3 regions of the Streptomyces luteogriseus genome follow, and region 2 is predicted to be linked to each of the others. Evidence: riboswitches for the same ligand, from Rfam matches in the RefSeq annotation. Region 2 holds a riboswitch; each other region holds the start of a gene.
The links. Region 2 has a riboswitch for cobalamin ahead of BJ965_RS12740 (ribonucleoside-diphosphate reductase subunit alpha). Riboswitches for the same ligand answer to the same signal wherever they lie in the genome.
Positions count from the first base shown of each region.

Region 1: it holds a riboswitch for cobalamin, as region 2 does, so the genes downstream of both, BJ965_RS35725 (energy-coupling factor ABC transporter permease) here and BJ965_RS12740 (ribonucleoside-diphosphate reductase subunit alpha) in region 2, are expected to answer to the same signal.
Region 3: it holds a riboswitch for cobalamin, as region 2 does, so the genes downstream of both, BJ965_RS30060 (cobalamin biosynthesis protein) here and BJ965_RS12740 (ribonucleoside-diphosphate reductase subunit alpha) in region 2, are expected to answer to the same signal.

Region 1 covers NZ_JACHMS010000001.1:8,044,802-8,050,957, forward strand. Annotated here, with positions in the region: gene cbiQ (cobalt ECF transporter T component CbiQ) at 1-314, opposite strand, end outside; gene BJ965_RS35720 (energy-coupling factor ABC transporter substrate-binding protein) at 321-689, opposite strand; gene BJ965_RS35725 (energy-coupling factor ABC transporter permease) at 686-1,387, opposite strand; cobalamin riboswitch at 1,418-1,602, opposite strand; gene BJ965_RS35730 (serine/threonine-protein kinase) at 1,732-3,186, opposite strand; gene BJ965_RS35735 (MDR family MFS transporter) at 3,427-4,719, opposite strand; gene BJ965_RS35740 (ABC transporter permease subunit) at 4,716-6,156, opposite strand, start outside.
Region 2 covers NZ_JACHMS010000001.1:2,989,715-2,995,870, forward strand. Annotated here, with positions in the region: gene BJ965_RS12720 (extracellular solute-binding protein) at 7-1,287, opposite strand; gene BJ965_RS12725 (GntR family transcriptional regulator) at 1,600-2,364, shown strand; gene BJ965_RS12730 (DUF3311 domain-containing protein) at 2,510-2,776, shown strand; gene mctP (monocarboxylate uptake permease MctP) at 2,773-4,401, shown strand; cobalamin riboswitch at 4,547-4,672, shown strand; gene BJ965_RS12740 (ribonucleoside-diphosphate reductase subunit alpha) at 4,797-6,156, shown strand, end outside.
Region 3 covers NZ_JACHMS010000001.1:6,749,137-6,755,292, forward strand. Annotated here, with positions in the region: gene cobN (cobaltochelatase subunit CobN) at 1-1,071, opposite strand, end outside; gene BJ965_RS30055 (cobyric acid synthase) at 1,068-2,576, opposite strand; gene BJ965_RS30060 (cobalamin biosynthesis protein) at 2,578-3,531, opposite strand; cobalamin riboswitch at 3,632-3,789, opposite strand; gene BJ965_RS30065 (hypothetical protein) at 3,905-4,126, opposite strand; gene BJ965_RS30070 (inorganic phosphate transporter) at 4,160-5,419, opposite strand; gene BJ965_RS30075 (class II aldolase/adducin family protein) at 5,728-6,156, shown strand, end outside.

The DNA of each region.
Region 1 (6,156 bases), 5.1 Mb from region 2:
AACTCCCCGGCCCGGAGCGGCCCGTCGTCCGCGAGGGAGACGAAACCGCCCGGACCGCCGACCTGGACGAGCAGCGTGACCGCGCCGGTCACGCAGAAGCCCAGCGGCACCCGGTAGGCCCGCCACAGCCGACGGCCGGGCACACCGGCCGGCCCCAGCAGCACCACCAGGGCGGTCAGCAGCACCAGGGCCGCGCCCGGCCAGGGCGGCAGCGAGATCGCGAGCACGGTGAGGCCGAGCCCGAGCACGGCCTTGTCCACGGGATGGCGGCGGCGCCAGCGACTGCTGTGCGCCGCCGCGTCGATCGGCAGCACCCGGGCTCAGTCCTGTTCCGCGGTGGACTTCCCGGCGGCGCCGGCGAGCGCGCTGTCGGCCTCCCGCTCCAGCGCCCGCTGCTCGCCCTGCCTGCGGCCCCGGCGCAGACCGAAGTAGTAGGCGAGGACCCCGGCACCGAGAGCCGCCTGGAGGGAGAACAACGCCGACTCGATCTCACCGGACGGCGGTTCGTACAGCGGTGAGAACCACGGTTCGTAGTCCGGCTTCAGCTCGGTGATCGCCGTCTCGGCCTCGCCGTCGGAGCCCGTGAACGGCTCCTTCTTGTGGTCGCCGAGACCGAGCGCCAAGGGCAGCACGGCGAGCGCGGCCACGAGGAACAGCAACACCAGGTTGATCTTCGTGTTCCTCTTCATCGCGCCGCCACCTCGGTCTCGGTCCGGGTCTGCTTCTTGGCGAGGAGCACACCCAGCCGGGTCAGTTCGCCCTTGCTGGACTGCACCAGCAGCCGCATCACGAGCACGGTCAGCAGACCCTCGCTCACCGCGAGCGGGATCTGCGTGACGGCGAAGATGGAACCGAACTTGCCGAGCGCGCCCAGGAATCCGCTGCCCGGGTCGGGGAACGCGAGCGCCAGCTGCACGCTGGTGACGCAGTAGGTGGACAGGTCGGCGACGAACGCGCCGGAGAACACCGCCACCATCAGCGGCGCGTTGGAGCGCCGCAGCAGCTTGTAGACGGCGTATCCGGCCCAGGGGCCGACGATCGCCATGGAGAAGACGTTGGCGCCGAGCGTGGTCAGGCCGCCGTGCGCGAGCAACAGCGCCTGGAACAGCAGGGTGATGGTGCCCAGCACCGCCATGATGGGCGGCCGGAACAGGATGGCTCCGAGGCCCGTGCCGGTGGGGTGGGAGCAACTGCCGGTGACGGACGGCAGTTTCAGGGCGGACAGGACGAACGTGAAGGCGCCGGACGCACCGAGGAGCAGAGTGCTCTCGGGGTGCTCGCGCACTTCACGGGTGAGCGACCGGACCCCGTGGACGACGAACGGCGCCGACGCGACGCCCCAGGCGACCGCGTGCGCCGGAGGAAGGAAACCCTCGGCAATGTGCATGGCTCAGCAGACCCTCTCCAGCACCTCGTGGATGGTTGACGCGCCTTGGCCGGTCTCCTGGCTGACGGGTACCACCGCCCGGACTCCGCCTTCCCGGGTCACAAGGACCCAGTGGCTGCCCGTGAGGGCTGGAGCCGGACTTCCCGATTCACAGTGGCGAGGGCCGCACCGGCATCACACCGGATTTCCCGTTCACCAAGGCCTGGTGACAATAAGGCCGGGGTAAGGGCGATGACAAGCCACCCAGGGGGCGCGCGAGGGGGCGCCCACTCGCACACCGGCGCATCCCCCGGCTGATCCACACGCCACGGTCAGGGGCGCCACCGTGCGACGTCCGGGCCGTGTCAGCCGTCGCCCTCGTCGTCCCCGCCGCCGTCGCCTTCCCCGTCATCCCCGGCCTGGCCCGGCTTCTCCGGCGTCGGCTGCTCCGGCCCGCCCGCGCCCGCCTCTTGCGTCGGAGCCGGGGATCCGGGTGCGGGCGCGTCGGGTGTCGGGGAAGCGGCCGGCACGGACGGAGTGACATCGGCCACGGTGCCGGTGGCCGGCGTGCCGGCCACCCCCGGACCGGCCGCCGGACCGGCCCCGGGACCGGCCTCGGAACCGGCGGACGAAGACGACGCGCTGTCGGTGGACGGCGTGGCGGCGGGGCTGCTCGCGGTCGGGGACGCGTCGGGCTCGGTGCCCTCCGCGGTCGTGTCGGGTGAGAACCAGCGCATGCCGATGAGCATCGCGGCGAGGAAGAGCGCCGCGGCGGCGGCCGTCGCGGCCAGTCGCGACCGGTTGCCCGGGCCGCCGCGCCCGCGGGAGCGGCCCGAACGCCCCGCCTGGGCCGCCCGGGCCGCGCTGCGGTGTCCCGTGGTGGCGGGCAGGGCGTACGTGGTCGGGGTGCCGGCCTCGGCCGCCGCGTACGGCCCCGGCCCGGCGGGCATCGCCGTGGACGTCGTCCTGGGCCGCGGCGGCGAGGCCTGCGGCAGCGGCTCGGGCAGGCCACGCCAGGCGCCCCCGGCGAACCACTCGGCGGCCTGCTGGGCGGTGGGCCGGTCCTCGGGCTGCTTGGCGAGCAGACCGAGGAGGTAGTTCTCGAACGCCGGTGGCAGTCCGGTGACTCCGAGCTCTCGGGGCGGCACGGGGGCGGAGTCGAGATGCTGGTGGAGGAGGGCCACGGCGGTGTCGGCCTGGAACGGTGGACGTCCGCTGAGGAGCTGGTAGAGCACGCAGCCCAGGGAGTACATGTCGGAGGCGGGACCCGCCTGCTTGCCCAGGGCGCGCTCGGGAGCGAGGTAGAGGCCGGTGCCGACGATCTGCCCGGTGGCGGTGAGCGCGGCGCCCGGGTCGTCGAGGAACCGCGCGATGCCGAAGTCGCCGATCTTCAGGGTGCCGCCCGTGTCCAGCAGCAGGTTGGCGGGTTTGACGTCCCGGTGCACGATGCCCTGCCCGTGCGCGGCGGCGAGTCCGGCGGACGCCTGTGCGGCCAGATCGGCCACCTGCTCGGCGGGGAGGGCGCCGGAACCGGCCAGCACTCCGGCGAGGCTGTCGCCCTCGACCAGCTCCATCACCAGGTACAGCCGGTTGTCGTACTCGCCGAAATCCAGGACGCCGACCACGTTGGGGTGGTTGAGACGCCCGGCGGTCTGAGCCTCCAGACGGAACCGGGAGGTCGCCGTGGCATCGGTGTCCTGGGGGAGCAGCAGCTTGAGGGCCACCGCTCTGGCGAGCGTCTCGTCGTACGCGCGCCAGACCTCTCCCATTCCACCGCGCCCGATCTCAACATCCAGCCGGTAGCGGCCCGCTAGCAGCACTCGTCCTCGTCTCACGTGTGGGAAAGTCGTTGCCGCAGGCCGAACTCCCCGCTTACGCACGGGGATTGGTGGGGGGTGCCGCAGCCGACCCAGGATACTGGCGCGGCGCGGCCACCGAACTCCGCAGCGGTGTCCGCGAAGGGTGCGCTCCGGTGATTCCCGGAGCGAACCGGAACGAAGGGGTCGCCCGCCGGGGTGACACCCCGGCAGGCCCGGTTGCCTCGGAGCGCGAGCGGGGTCTCAGCCCCCGGTGCCCGCCTCCTTCGCACGGCGCGGCAGCAGGGGCACCGCCAGGGCCGGTACGGCCGCGAGGACCAGCCACGGCACGGCGGCCGGCAGCCCCAGGTCGAGCAGCGAGCCGGTGGCCGCGCTGCCGGCCAGGACGATCAGACCGGAGACGGACGACAACGCGCCCATGTAGAGCCCGAGCCGGCCCTCTTCGGCGAGGTCGGGCACCCAGGCGCGGGCTGCGGGCACCACCAGCATCTGCCCCACGGTGAGCAAGATCACGAAGCCCGCGGCCGGCAGCAGCCCGGCGGTGCCGGTCCAGCCTGCCGGGCGGGCCGCGGCCACCACCGCGAAGCCGGACGCGATCAGCAACAGTCCCGCGGTCATCGAACGGCGCAGATCGAGCCGGTCGCCGGCCCAGCGGGTCACCGGCAGCTGGGTGAACACCACCAGCACCGAGGACAGGGCGAAGAGCCAGGACAGCGGCGCCTGGGAGCCCGCCGCGCGCTGCACCTCGTCCGGCAGGGCCAGATACAGCTGGTTGTAGGCGAGCAGATAGGTGCCGTAGGCACAGCACAGGGCGAGGAAGCGGCGGTTGCGCAGCAGGGCGCGGGCCCCACCCCGCTTCCGGACGCGGACCCGGCCGGGGATGTGCTGCGGCATCAGCCACAGGTGCCCGGCCAGGACGAGGACGAAGACCGCGGCACCCGCGAGGCACGCGGTGCGGAAGTCCACGGCGAGCAGCAGCGCGCCGAGCAGCGGCCCGGCGAACGCCCCGATCTGGCCCGCCACGCTGAACAGGGCGAGGACCCGGGTGCGCGGCCCGTGGCCGCCCTCCTCCCAGACCACCGCCTGGCGGGCCACCTCGGACTCCACGGCCGGGGAGAACAGTGCGGCGGCGAACCCGATCACCAGCACCGCCCCGATCACGGCCCCCGGCGCCCGCGCGTACCCGAGCCAGACGAACCCGGCGATCCGCAGCACGCAGCCCGCCAGCACGACCGGTCGCACCCCGAACCGGTCGACGAGCCAGCCGCCGACCACGAACAGCCCCTGCTGGCTGAAGGTGCGCAGCCCGAGCACGAACCCGACCAGCCAGCCCGCCATGCCGATCGCGCTGCCGAGATGTGCGGCGAGGAACGGCAGGACGGCGTAGAAGCCGATGTTGAAGGCGAGCTGGGTGAGGATCAGCAGCCGCAGCAGCGGCGACAGTTCCCGGCACAGGCGCCAGGTGCTGTCACGGGTCCCGGCGTCGGACCTGCGGGCGGCCTCGCGGGCCGGTGCGAGGGGGGCGGGGTCGGTCATCGTTCTTCTGTCTGTGAGGCGGACACGGGCGTCAGGAGGGCGTCGGGGTGGTCCGGTCGCCGGAGCGGGGCCGGCACGACCCGGTCCGCGGGTGGTCCGGCCGGGCCGGCGGGCCGGGTGCGCCGCCGGGGAAGCCGTACGCCGCCCGCGGCCGTCACCGCGAGGGCCCCGAGCAGGGCGAGTACGGCGGCGGGGAAGAGGACGGCCCACGGGGCGCGCTCGGCGTACGGCTGGTTCTCGGCCAGCAGCAGGCCCCAGTCGGGGGACGGCGGCTGGGCGCCCAGCCCGAGGAAGCCCAGTGCGGCGAGGCTGAGCGCGATGCCCGGCAGGCGGAGCAGGGCGTGCCGGGCGACCGGGGGCGCGACGGCGGGCAGCAGTTCGTGCCGGAGCAGGTACCAGCGGCCGGCGCCCAGCGCCCGGGTGGCCGTCAGGTGCGTGGTAGCGCGCTCCTGCCGCAGCAGGGAGGAGGTGTGCGCGGCCAGCGGGGACCAGGCCACGACGGCCACGGCGAACGCGGGCGTCCAGGTCCCGCTGCCCAAGACGCCGGTGACGAGCAGCCCGGCCAGTACCGGCGGTACGGCGCTGAGGGTGTCGACCAGCGGCCCGGACACCCTCGGCAGCAGCCCCAGCAGCAGCCCGGCGGCGAGGGCGGCGGCACTCACCGCGAGGGCGGTGCCGAGGGTGGTCAGCGCGCCGTGGGAGATGCGGGCGAGCACGTCCCGGCCGAGCGCGTCCGTGCCGAAGGGATGCTCGAGTGAGGGGGCGCGCAGCCGGTCGAGGGTGTCCAGGGCGAGCGGTTCGCGGGGCAGCCCGAAGCCGATGACGGCGGCCAGCAGCCCTCCATAGAGCAGGGGGAGGGTGCGGGGTGCGGGCGGCCGGGGCCGGTGCAGGGACTGCAGGGCGCCGTCGCGCAGCGCCGGACCGATCAGCAAGCGGGCGGCGAGCCGGGCGAGGAGCCCCGCGGTGGCCGCGAGCAGGACGAGGGCGAGTGTGCCGGTCTGCAGGACGGGCAGGTCCTGGGCGAGTGCGGCGTGCAGGGTGAGCCGGCCCAGGCCCGGGATGTCGAAGATCTGCTCGACGGCGACCGACCCGCCGGTCAGGCCCACCACGAACAGCGCCAGGTTCGGCAGCAGTCCGGGCACGCAGCGGCGCACCGCCTGCCGCGCCACGCACCTCGACGGCACACCGCGTGCCGCGGCCGCCATCGCCCAGGGTTCTCCGAACGCGCCGGGCAGCAGGTCGTCGAGCATCCGCCCGAGGACCGCCCCGGCGGGCAGGCCGAGGGCGAGCGAGGGCAGCACCATCCACTGCGGCCCGTACCAGCCCAGGGCGGGCAGCCAGCCCAGCTGCACGCCGATCACCGAGGCCAGCACCGCGGCGACGAGGAACTCGGGCAGCGCGGCCAGCACCGCCGTCGCCGACCCGCCGGGGCGACGC
Region 2 (6,156 bases):
CGCAGGTCACTTGGTGTTGATGACCTTGTCGATCGCGGCGTCCGCGTCCTTGGCGGCGGCCTCGACGGACTTCTTGCCGGTGCCGATGCTCTGCAGCATGGTCTGCAGGATCTGCGCCTTCTCGACCTGGCCCCAGCCGGGGGCCATCGGGACGAACCAGTTGGACTCGGCCGCGGTGGCGGGGACCGCCGTTTTCGGGTCGTTCTTGAGCGTCGCGAGGTCGGTCTTGTTGTTGGGCAGGTTGCCCTTGGCCATCAGGTCCTTCTGCCCGGAGGAGCCGGTGAGCGCGTTGATCCACTCGGCGGCCAGGGCCTGCGCGTCGGACTTCACCGGCACGGCGAGGTCGGAGCCGCCCAGGAAGACGGGCATGTTCTTGCCGGACGGGCCGGGCATCACGAAGTTCTCGAGGTTGCCCTTGAGCTTGCCGGTCTTGTCGTTCTTGGGGTCCTCGGCGGTCGCGCCCTCCCAGGCCGCCGCGAAGATCATGGCGGACTTGCCCTGGCCGTAGACGATGTAACGGTCGGACTCGTCCTTGGTCTTGTCGCCGTGCATGTACGAGTCGACGACGTTCTTGAACTCGGTGAGGCCCTTGAGGGACTCGGGCGAGGAGAGGGAGGCCTTCCACTGGCCGCCCGACTCGGTGGCGATGGCGCCGCCGGCGTCGTAGACGAAGGACATGGCCGCGTACCAGTCGCGGGTGGGCTGGTACCAGGCGTTGTACTTGTCGCCCTGCTTCTTCTGGATCTTGTCCAGGGCGGCGGTGAGCTCCTTGTACGTCTTGGGCGCCGACTTCACCCCGACGGAAGCCGCCACGTCCTTGCGCCAGTTGGCGACGCGGCCGCCGGCGTAGTACGGGACGCCGTAGGTCTTGCCCTCGTAGGTGACCGAGGCCTTGAGGCCGTCCAGCCAGGCGTCGGAGTTGTCGAACTTGGCCTGGTCGAGCGGGGCGAAGGCGCCCTTGACCATGTAGCCGAGCATCTCGGTGTTGCCCATCTCGACCACGTCGGGGGCCTTGTCGGTGGCGAGGACGGCGTCGAGCTTGGCGTTCTTGTCGGGCCAGCCGTAGTACTCGTGGTTGATCTTGACGCCGGGGTGCTTCTTCTTCACCGCGGCGTCGGCGGCCTTCACCAGCTCCGGCCAGTTGTTCTGCGCGTCGACGGTGAGCCAGACGGTCAGCTCCTTGGCGTCCGCGCCCTTGTCGGAACCCCCGCCACCCTCGCCGCCGCACGCCGCGATGGAGACCATCATGCCCGCGATACCGATCGCGGCTGTCAGCTTGCGCTTCACGCCACCCTCCTCAGGGATCCCACAACCCCCCTGGCTCCCCGCAGTGAACGTGGGGCCGGGCCTGGACCAATGGTGTAGACCAGTACGGGGAGCTTGGACCAGACCAGAAGGCCTGTCAAGGGTCGCGATACGGCCCTGACCAGCCGTTATGCGACCTACATATGCAGGAACCTTTAAGTAAGAAGCCAGCGAAAACCCGGGTGGACACGGCATACTGCGGGTAGACCACAGCGATTGATGGACTAGACCAAAAGAAGCGCCGACGGTATACAAGTGGGATCGTGTCGGCAGACCCAGCCGGGAAGGCGGAACATGAGCACCGACGTCAGCAGTGCGGAGAACGAGAACGGGGTGCCCGTCCGTACCGCGCGCGTGCCCAAGTACTACCGCCTGAAGAAACACCTGCTCGACATGACGGAGACCCAGGCGCCCGGCACGCCGGTCCCGCCCGAGCGCACCCTGGCGGCGGAGTTCGACACCTCGCGCACCACCGTGCGCCAGGCGCTGCAGGAGCTGGTCGTCGAGGGCCGGCTGGAGCGCATCCAGGGCAAGGGCACGTTCGTCGCCAAGCCCAAGGTCTCGCAGGCGCTGCAACTGACCTCGTACACCGAGGACATGCGCGCCCAGGGCCTGGAACCCACCTCGCAACTGCTGGACATCGGCTACATCACCGCCGACGACCGCCTGGCCGGGCTGCTCGACATCACGCCCGGCGGGCGGGTGCTGCGCATCGAGCGGCTGCGCATGGCCAACGGCGAGCCGATGGCCATCGAGACCACGCACCTGAGCGCGAAGCGCTTCCCGGCGCTGCGGCGCTCGCTGGTGAAGTACACGTCGCTCTACACGGCGCTGGCCGAGGTCTACGACGTCCATCTCGCGGAGGCCGAGGAGACCATCGAGACGTCCCTGGCCACCCCGCGCGAGGCCGGCCTGCTCGGCACGGACGTCGGGCTGCCGATGCTGATGCTCTCCCGGCACTCGCTGGACCGGGGCGGCCAGCCGGTGGAGTGGGTGCGGTCGGTCTACCGGGGGGACCGGTACAAGTTCGTGGCGCGACTGAAGCGGCCCGCCGACTAGCGGCGCCCCGCGGCGCTTCCGTCACTGCTGAGGCCTGGTTTCGGTTGGGTACCGCATTGCGGACGAGGGGTTCCGCTGGCGGCACGCCCTGACCTAGATTGCCTGCGCATTACACAGGTGATCACCAAGGGGACGGAGCCGCCTGATGTCGCAAGCCCCAGAAGCCAGCGGAGGGCCGGTGGTGACGCCCATGCGCGTCGTCATCGCCGTCTGCCTCATTGCACCGTTCGTGGCCATGCTGTGGGTCGGCTCGTACGCGAAGACCGACCCGGCCTTCATAGGGATTCCGTTCTTCTACTGGTACCAGATGGCGTGGGTGCTCATCTCCACCGTCCTGACGATGATCGCCTACAAGCTGTGGCAGCGTGACCAGCGCGCCCGCTCGGCCGCGAAGGGCGGTGCGTCGCAGTGAAGGACGGCGTGAACGGCGTCGCGCTCGGCGTCTTCATCTTCTTCTTCCTGGCCGTGACGGTCATGGGCTTCCTGGCCGCGCGCTGGCGCAAGGCCGAGAACGAGCAGAGCCTGGACGAATGGGGCCTGGGCGGCCGCTCGTTCGGCACCTGGATCACCTGGTTCCTGCTCGGCGGCGACCTGTACACGGCGTACACCTTCGTCGCCGTGCCGGCGGCGATCTACGCGGCGGGCGCGGCCGGCTTCTTCGCCGTGCCGTACACCATCCTGGTCTACCCGCTGATCTTCACCTTCCTGCCCCGCCTGTGGTCGGTGTCCCACAAGCACGGCTACGTCACCACGTCCGACTTCGTGCGCGGCCGCTTCGGCTCGAAGGGCCTGTCGCTGGCGGTGGCCGTGACGGGCATCCTGGCGACGATGCCGTACATCGCGCTCCAGCTGGTCGGCATCCAGGCCGTGCTGGACGTGATGGGCGTCGGCGGCGGCGAGAACACCAACTGGTTCATCAAGGACCTGCCGCTGCTGATCGCGTTCGGCGTGCTGGCGGCGTACACGTACTCGTCGGGTCTGCGGGCCCCCGCGCTCATCGCGTTCGTGAAGGACACGCTGATCTACATCGTCATCGCGGTGGCGATCATCTACATCCCGATCAAGCTGGGCGGCTTCGACGAGATCTTCGCCAAGGCCGGTGAGGCGTACAGCCAGACCAACCCGGCGACGGGCGCGCCGCGCGGTGCGCTGACGCCGGCCGAGCCGGGCCAGTGGACGTACGCCACGCTGGCGTTGGGCTCCGCCCTGGCGCTGTTCATGTACCCGCACTCGATCACGGCGACGCTGTCCTCGAAGAGCCGTGAGGTGATCCGCCGCAACACCACGATCCTGCCGCTGTACTCGCTGATGCTGGGGCTGCTGGCGCTGCTCGGGTTCATGGCGATCGCGGCCGGCATCAAGGTGCAGAACGGGCAGCTGGCGATTCCGCAGCTGTTCGAGACGATGTTCCCGGACTGGTTCGCGGGTGTGGCGTTCGCGGCGATCGGCATCGGCGCGCTGGTGCCCGCGGCCATCATGTCCATCGCGGCCGCGAATCTCTTCACCCGCAACATCTACAAGGACTTCATCAAGCCGGACGCCACTCCGGCACAGGAGACGAAGGTCTCCAAGCTGGTCTCCCTGCTGGTGAAGGTCGGCGCGCTGGCCTTCGTCCTGACCATGGACAAGACGGTCGCCATCAACTTCCAGCTGCTGGGCGGCATCTGGATCCTGCAGACCTTCCCGGCCCTGGTCGGCGGCCTGTTCACCCGCTGGTTCCACCGCTGGGCGCTGCTCGCGGGCTGGGCGGTCGGCATGGTCTACGGCACGGTCGCGGCGTACGGCGTCGCCTCCCCGACGCAGAAGCACTTCGGCGGCTCCGCGAAGGAGATCCCGGGCATCGGGGAGATCGGCTACATCGGCCTCACGGCGTTCGTCCTGAACGTGGTGGTGACGGTGGTCCTGACCTTCGTCCTGAAGGCCCTGAAGGCCCCCGACGGCATCGACGAGACCAAGCCGGAGGACTACACGGCGGACGCGGGCGACCCCGGGGTCCAGGTGGAGCTTCCGCCTGCGACTGCCGGCTCCGCCCACTGATTCCAGGGTTCCGGCCCACCACGAACACCCCGCAGCGGGCCGTCGTGACCACGTGTCACGGCGGCCCGCTGTCACGTAAAGCTGACGCTCCGACACCACCGCGACACAACATCTGGGGGTGCCAACCGAGCCCGGCACAAGATGTATGCTCATGCTCGCTGTCGCCGCAGGGGAATCCGGTGCGAATCCGGAACTGTCCCGCAACGGTGTACTTGTGCATGTTCCGTGCGCAAGCGTCAGTCCGAGGACCTGCCGACAGCGCGCCCGGCCACCCGGCCGGTGTGCCCTGACGTCCGGGCCTCGTGGAATGGGCCGGTGGACGCGACGCCGCGTGCGCTCGTGTGCTGCCCCCTGCCCTCGACGAGGCCCCCGTGCCGAGCGAGGGAGAGCCCCACGTGACCATCGCGCCAGCCGAACCGGTCTCAGCCACCGAGGAGGAGCACGACGCTCCCGGTACCGCGCTGCTGCGGACCCTGACCGAGCTGACCGCCGACCTCCCCGACGCCGACCCCGGCCGGGTCGCCGCCGCCGCGCTGCGCGGCCGGTCCGCCGCCGCGGACGAAGCGGAGTTGCGGGAGCTGGCGACGGAGGCCGCGGCCGGTCTGATCTCCGAGGACCCCGCCTACTCCCGGCTGGCCGCCCGGCTTCTGACCATCGGCATCCGCGAGGAAGCCGCCTCGCAGGGCGTCACGTCCTTCACCGAGTCCGTGGCGGTGGGCCACCGCGAGGGCCTCATCGCCGACCGCACCGCCGAGTTCGTCCGGCTGCACGCGACCCGGCTCGACGCCCTGATCGACACCGGCGCCGACGACCGCTTCGGCTACTTCGGCCTGCGCACGCTGCACAGCCGCTACCTGCTCCGGCACCCGATCACCCGCAAGGTCGTCGAGACGCCCCAGCACTTCATGCTGCGGGTGGCGAGCGGCCTCGCCGAGGACGACACCACCCGCGCGCTGGAGGAGGTCGCGGCCCTCTACCGGCTGATGAGCCGCCTCGACTACCTCCCCTCCTCCCCCACCCTCTTCAATTCGGGCACCCGGCACCCGCAGATGTCGTCCTGCTACCTCCTCGACTCCCCCAAGGACGAGCTGGACTCCATCTACGACCGCTACCACCAGGTGGCCCGGCTGTCGAAGCACGCCGGCGGCATCGGACTGGCTTACTCCCGCATCCGCGCCCGCGGTTCGCTGATCCGCGGCACCAACGGGCACTCCAACGGCATCGTCCCGTTCCTGAAGACCCTCGACGCGTCGGTCGCCGCGGTGAACCAGGGCGGCCGGCGCAAGGGCGCGGCCGCGGTCTACCTGGAGACCTGGCACTCCGACATCGAGGAGTTCCTGGAGCTGCGCGACAACACCGGTGAGGACGCCCGCCGCACGCACAACCTGAACCTGGCGCACTGGGTGCCGGACGAGTTCATGCGGCGCGTGAACGCCGACGCGCAGTGGTCGCTGTTCTCCCCCTCGGACGTGCCGGAGCTGGTCGACCTGTGGGGCGACGAGTTCGACGCCGCGTACCGTGAGGCCGAGGCGAAGGGTCTCGCGAAGAAGACCCTGCCCGCCCGTGAGCTGTACGGCCGCATGATGCGCACCCTCGCGCAGACCGGCAACGGCTGGATGACCTTCAAGGACGCCGCCAACCGCACCGCCAACCAGACGGCCGAGCCGGACCACGTCGTCCACTCCTCCAACCTCTGCACGGAGATCCTGGAGGTCACCGACGACGGGGAGACGGCGGTCTGCAACCTGGGCTCGG
Region 3 (6,156 bases), 3.8 Mb from region 2:
GGCGGGGGTGTCGAGCCCGACCGCGTTGCCGACCCGCGAGTGCTTGGTCGGGTACGCGGTGAAGACCAGCGCCAGCTTCTTCTCGGCGTTCTCCTTGTGCCTGAGCCGCGCGTGCCGTACGGCGATGCCGGCGACGCGCGAGGCACGCTCCGGGTCCGCGACGTACACCGGCACGTCGTCCGGGCCCTGCTCCTTGAAGGAGAACGGCACGGTGATCAGCCGCCCGTCGAACTCCGGGATCGCCACCTGCATCGCGGCGTCCATGGGGGAGAGGGCGGCGTCCGAATCCGCCCAGGCCTGCCGCGAGGACGTCAGGCACAGGCCCTGCAGCACCGGGATGTCCAGCTCGGCGAGGGCGCCGATGTCCCAGGCCTCCTCGTCACCGCCCGCCGAGGCCTGCGAGGCGTGGGTGCCGCCCGCGGCGAGGACGGTGGCGACCAGGGTGTCCGCCTGCCCGAGGATCTCGTACAGGCCCGCGTCCGCCCCGCGCAGCGAACCGCAGTACACGGGCAGCGCGTTGGCGCCCCGCGCCTCGATCGCGTCGCACAGGGTGTCCACGAAGCCGGTGTTGCCGCTCAGCTCGTGCGCCCGGTAGAAGAGCACGCCGACGGTCGGACGGCCCGGCTCGAGGGCGCGCTCGCCGTGGACGCCGTACTCCGGCATCTTCCGCGGCTCGACGAACCCCTCGCCCGTCAGCAGCACGGTGTCGGACAGGAACCGGGCGAGTTCGGTGAGGTTGTCCGGCCCGCCCTCCACGAGGTACTTCAGCGCCTCGGCGACGACACCGGCCGGCACGGACGACTCGGCCATCAGCTCCGCGTCCGGCACGGACTCGCCGCCGAGCAGCACGGTGGGGACACCGGAGGCCTTCAGCGCGGCGAGCCCGTCCTCCCAGGCCCGCTTGCCGCCGAGCAGCCGGACGACGGCGATGGCCGCCCCGTCCAGCAGGGCCGGAAGCTCCTCCCGGACGTCCACGCGGGTCGGGTTGCCGATCCGGTAGTCGGCACCGGAGGCGGCCCGGGCCGCCAGCAGGTCCGTGTCGGCGGTCGACAACAACAACACAGTGCTCATGCGGGTGCTCCCGGTGGAATGAAGGGCAGTCCTTGCGGCGCGCCGGACTCGATGAGCCGCCACAGCGCGTCGGTGTCCGCGTGCTGTTCGATCAGGTCGCCGAGCCGGTCGAGCTGCTCCTCGCGCAGCGCGGCGAACGAGGTGTCCGGCGCGGGCACGAAGCGGCGGCCCGCGGCGGCCGCCACCTCGCGCAGAAAGGCCCGCCGGAAGCCGTCCGACTCCAGTGAGCCGTGCCAGTGCGTGCCCCAGGTCTGGCCGACCCGGCAGCCGTCCAGGAAGGGAATCCCTCCCGTGACGTCGGCGACCCCGTGGTGGATCTCGTAGCCCTCGACGCGTTCGCCGAGGGCCTCGCCCCGCGGCCGGGTGAGGGTCTTCTCGCGGGCGAACCGCACCCGCACGGGCAGGATCCCGAGCCCGTCGACGTGGCCCCGGCGGCTCTCGACGTCGTCCTCGATGTGCTCGCCGAGGATCTGGAATCCGCCGCAGATGCCGAGGACGGGCCGCTGCTCGGCTGCCCTGCGGACCAGGGCCTCGGCGAGCCCGCGCTCGCGCAGCCACTCCAGCGCGCGGACCGTCCCGCGGGTGCCGGGCACGATGACGAGGTCGGCGTCGGACAGTTCCTCCGGCCGGTCCACGAACCGCACCACGACGCCCGGTTCGGCGGCCAGCGCGTCCACGTCGGTGAAGTTGGACATGAGCGGCACGGCGCAGACCGCGACGCGCAGCACGTCCTCGCCGACGGGCGGCGCGACGACGGACTCCCGCACCGCTCCCCGCAGGGAGACCCGCAGCCCGTCCTCCTCGTCGATCCCGAGCCCGTGCCGGAACGGCAGCACACCGTACGTCTTCCGCCCCGTGAGCCCGAGCAGCATGTCCAGCCCCGGCTCCAGCAGGGAGACGTCCCCGCGGAACTTGTTGACGAGGAACCCGGCGACGCAACGTTGGTCCTCGGGCGACAGCAGCGCCACCGTCCCGAAGAACGAGGCGAACACCCCGCCCCGGTCGATGTCGCCGACGACGAGCACGGGCAGCCCGGCGTTCCGGGCGATCCCCATGTTCACGATGTCCGTCCGCCGCAGATTGATCTCGGCGGGAGAACCGGCCCCCTCACAGATCACCGCGTCATACGTGCCCCGCAACTGCTCCAGGCAGTCCAGCACCGTCCCGAGCAACTGCTGCTGCCGTCCGCCGTGGTAGCCGCGCGCACTCAGCTCCCCGACCGGCTTGCCCAGCAGCACGACCTGACTGCTCTGCTCGCCACCGGGCTTGAGCAGCACGGGGTTCATCAGCGCGGTCGGCTCGACCCGGCAGGCCTGCGCCTGCATGGCCTGCGCCCGCCCGATCTCGGCCCCCTCCGTCGTCACGAAGGAGTTCAGGGACATGTTCTGCGCCTTGAAGGGCGCGACCTTCACGCCCTGGCGCACCAGCCACCGGCAGATCCCGGCGGTCACGACGCTCTTGCCGGCGTCGGAGGTGGTGCCGGCGACGAGAAGCCCACCGCTCATGTCATTTCCCCCTGTTCGATGACCGCGTGCTCATCAGCAACCGCGCCCCGGCGCACACCCCCAGCGCGAGCCAGGTGACACGCTTCGACAGCCGCACGGCCCGCTCGACGTCGTGCGTGCCGACGGCCCGCCCCCGCGTGTTCAGCACGGGCCGGTGCTCCACCCGCCCGCCGTACGAGAGCGTCCCGCCCAGCCGCACCCCGAGGGCCCCCGCGAACGAGGCCTCCACGGGCCCGGCGTTGGGACTCGGATGCTGTGCCGCGTCGGCCCGCCAGGCCCGCACGGCCCCCCGCGGTTCCGGCCCGGCCAGCACGGCGAGTACGGCGGTCAGCCGCGCTCCCGGCCACCCCGCGAGGTCGTCCAGCCGCGCGGAGGCCCACCCGTACCGGCGGTAGCGGGCCGATTTGTGCCCGACCATGGCGTCCAGGGTGTTGACGGCCCGGAAGCCCAGCAGCCCCGGCACCCCGCCGACGGCCCCCCACACCAGGGCCCCCACCACCGCGTCGGAGGTGTTCTCGGCGACCGACTCGACCACGGCCCGGGCCATGCCGTCGGCGTCGAGTGCCTGCGGGTCCCGTCCGCACAGATGCGGCAGCCGGGCCCGGGCGGCCTCGACGTCCCCGGCCTCCAGGGCACGCCCGATGGTCCGGGCCTCCCGGGCCAGCGACGTGCCCCCGACGACGGCCCAGGTGGCGGCCGCGGTCAGCGCGACGGAGGCGACGGCGGACGGCCGCACGGCACGCGCGGCGACGGACCCGAGGGCGACGGCGCCTCCGGCACACACGGCGGTGTGCAGCGTGCCCCACCCGCGGTGGTCCCGCCACAGCACCCGTTCCACGGCGCCCGCGGCCCGCCCGAACGCGGCGACCGGATGCCCCCGGCGAGGATCACCGAGCAGCAGGTCACCGATCAGGCCGGCGGCGGCGCCGTACGCGAAGACGCGACCGGCACCCATGGGCTCAGCCGGCCGGAAGGGCGGGCGGGGGTGGGGCGTTGAACCTCGGTCGGCAGCCGCGCATGGCGATATGTGTCCTCACTCAGGGTGTCCACGCCCTGGTTCGACGAGACCGGCGGTGAGAGTTCCTGGCTCCCGGGGATTGCTACCCCGGTGACAGTGGCGGGACCGCGCCGGACTTTCACCGGCTTCCTCTCCTGCCGCCGTATTGGCCCCGGCAGTCCACCACGGCCGGGAACCGCCGTCAACTTGCCGTTGACCTGCGAGGGGAGAGTGTGGACAACCCCACATCGCCTCCGCGTACACACGACGACCGGGCGGCACGGAACCGAAGTCCCGTGCCGCCCGGCGGACACGACGTGACGTCAGGCCCTCAGGCCACGATCAGATAGATCCCGTACCCGACGGCCGCCGCGCACGCCGCGAAGCACGCGTACGCGCCGGTGACCGCGAGTCCCGCGGTCCCGCCCTCGGCCACCGCGCGCTCGCGGCGCGACAGGCCCGTGATGCCGAGGGTGAACAGGCCGACGAGGGCCACGGTGACCACGAGGCTGACACCGAAGACGGAGCCGAGCGCCGCCCAGTCGATCTTCATATCGGAGACTCTTCCTTGTTGCCGGTGGCGGGGTCAGACCGTGGTGGTCGGGGTCGGCGTGCGCTCGGCGGTGGCCTGCGACGGGAACGCGGGGACCGGGTCCTCCGCCGCCGTGGCCGAACCACTCGCGGGGGGCGGCGTCACCGCGGCGATCGCCGTGGTGATCACGCCCGCGGGCTCCGCGGTGTCGGCGTCGGTGTCGTTGACGTTGGTGTGGTCGACCACCTCGCGCCGCGACAGCTTCCAGATCGCTGCGCTGGAGGCGATGAGGAAGACGGCCACCACGGCGGTGCCCCAGCTGCCGAAGCCGGTGACGTACTCGGCGAGCGCGCCCACCAGGGCCGCCGCCGGGAGCGTCAGACCCCATGCGACGAACATCCGTGTCGCGGTGGACCAGCGGACCACGCCGCCCTTGCGGCCGAGCCCCGCGCCCATCACCGAACCGGACACGGAGTGCGTCGTGGAGAGGGAGAAGCCGAGGTGCGAGGAGGCGAGGATGACCGTGGCCGCGGACGTCTGGGCCGCGAAGCCCTGCTGCGGCTGGAGGTCGGTGAGGCCCTTGCCCATGGTGCGGATGATGCGCCAGCCACCCAGGTAGGTCCCGAGCGCGATGGCGAGACCCGCCGAGAGGATGACCCACATGGGCGGGTCGGAGTCGGGCGCGACGGCGCCGCCGGCGACCAGGGCGAGGGTGATGACACCCATCGTCTTCTGCGCGTCGTTGGTGCCGTGGGCCAGGGAGACCAGGCCCGCGGAGGCGATCTGGCCGGCCCGGTAGCCCTTCTTGGACGCCTTGCCCTCGGCCTTGCTGCCGAGCGAGTACGTCAGCCGGGTGGCGAGCAGCGCCGCGACGCCCGCGACCAGCGGGGCGGCGATCGCCGGGATGAGCACCTTGGTGACCAGCACGTCGCCGTGCACCGCGCCGACGCCCGCCGAGGCGATCGTGGCGCCGATCAGACCGCCCATGAGGGCGTGGGAGGAGCTGGACGGCAGGCCGACCAGCCACGTCAGCAGGTTCCAGAGGATCGCGCCGACCAGGGCGGCGAAGATGACCTCGGGACGGATGCCGGCCTCGTCGACGAGGCCCTTTGAGATCGTGTTGGCGACTTCGACGGACAGGAAGGCGCCGACCAGGTTGAGGACCGCGGACATGGCCACCGCAACCTTGGGCTTCATGGCGCCCGTGGAAATGGTCGTGGCCATCGCGTTCGCGGTGTCGTGGAAACCGTTCGTGAAATCGAACGCGAGAGCGGTTACAACCACAATCGCGAGGATCAGCGAGAAGCTTTCCATTTACCCAGGCAATCGTTCGAGGTCATTGGCCAGACGAACGTAGGCAACCTGAGTGAACGGAAGATGAACTGGGAGGGGCGCAGGGGTGACCGCAACGGGGGATCCTCGTTCCGCCCCGGAGCGGCGGCCCCGTGTCCCCGTGGCCAGGTGCCCCGAGCGAACCACTTCAGCCCGTCGAGTGACCCTCTGAAGGTGTTCCGGTCACCCGGCAGTGCCCCCCGCCGTCGTTGTGTACGAAGCGCACGGTTTCCGGACCGAAGTGCCCCCGCCCGACGGCGCTTTGCGTCCCGCCCTGGCAGGATCGCGGCATGGCGGAGCAGCGAGGCGACGAGCGGGGCACGAGGGACGTACGCGGGGGCGCGCGAGGCGCGGGGGAGTCGCGGCTCAGGAGTGCGCGCCCCGAGGAGGCACACGCCTGGGAGGACCTCGTCGCCACGGCCCGCCGTACGGTCTCGGACGGACTCGTCGTCGGCACGTCCGGCAACGTCTCGGTGCGCGTCGGGGACACCGTCCTCGTCACGCCGTCGGGCGTCCCCTACGACCGGCTGGCGCCGGACGACGTGACCGGTGTGGACCTCGACGGCCGGCAGGTCCTCGGCACGCTCGTCCCGACCAGCGAGCTGCCCATGCACCTCGCGGTCTACCGCACCACCGGCGCCCTGGCCGTCGTCCACACCCACGCCGTCCACGCGACGGCCGTCTCGACGCTCGTGAGCGAGCTCCCGCTGATCCACTAC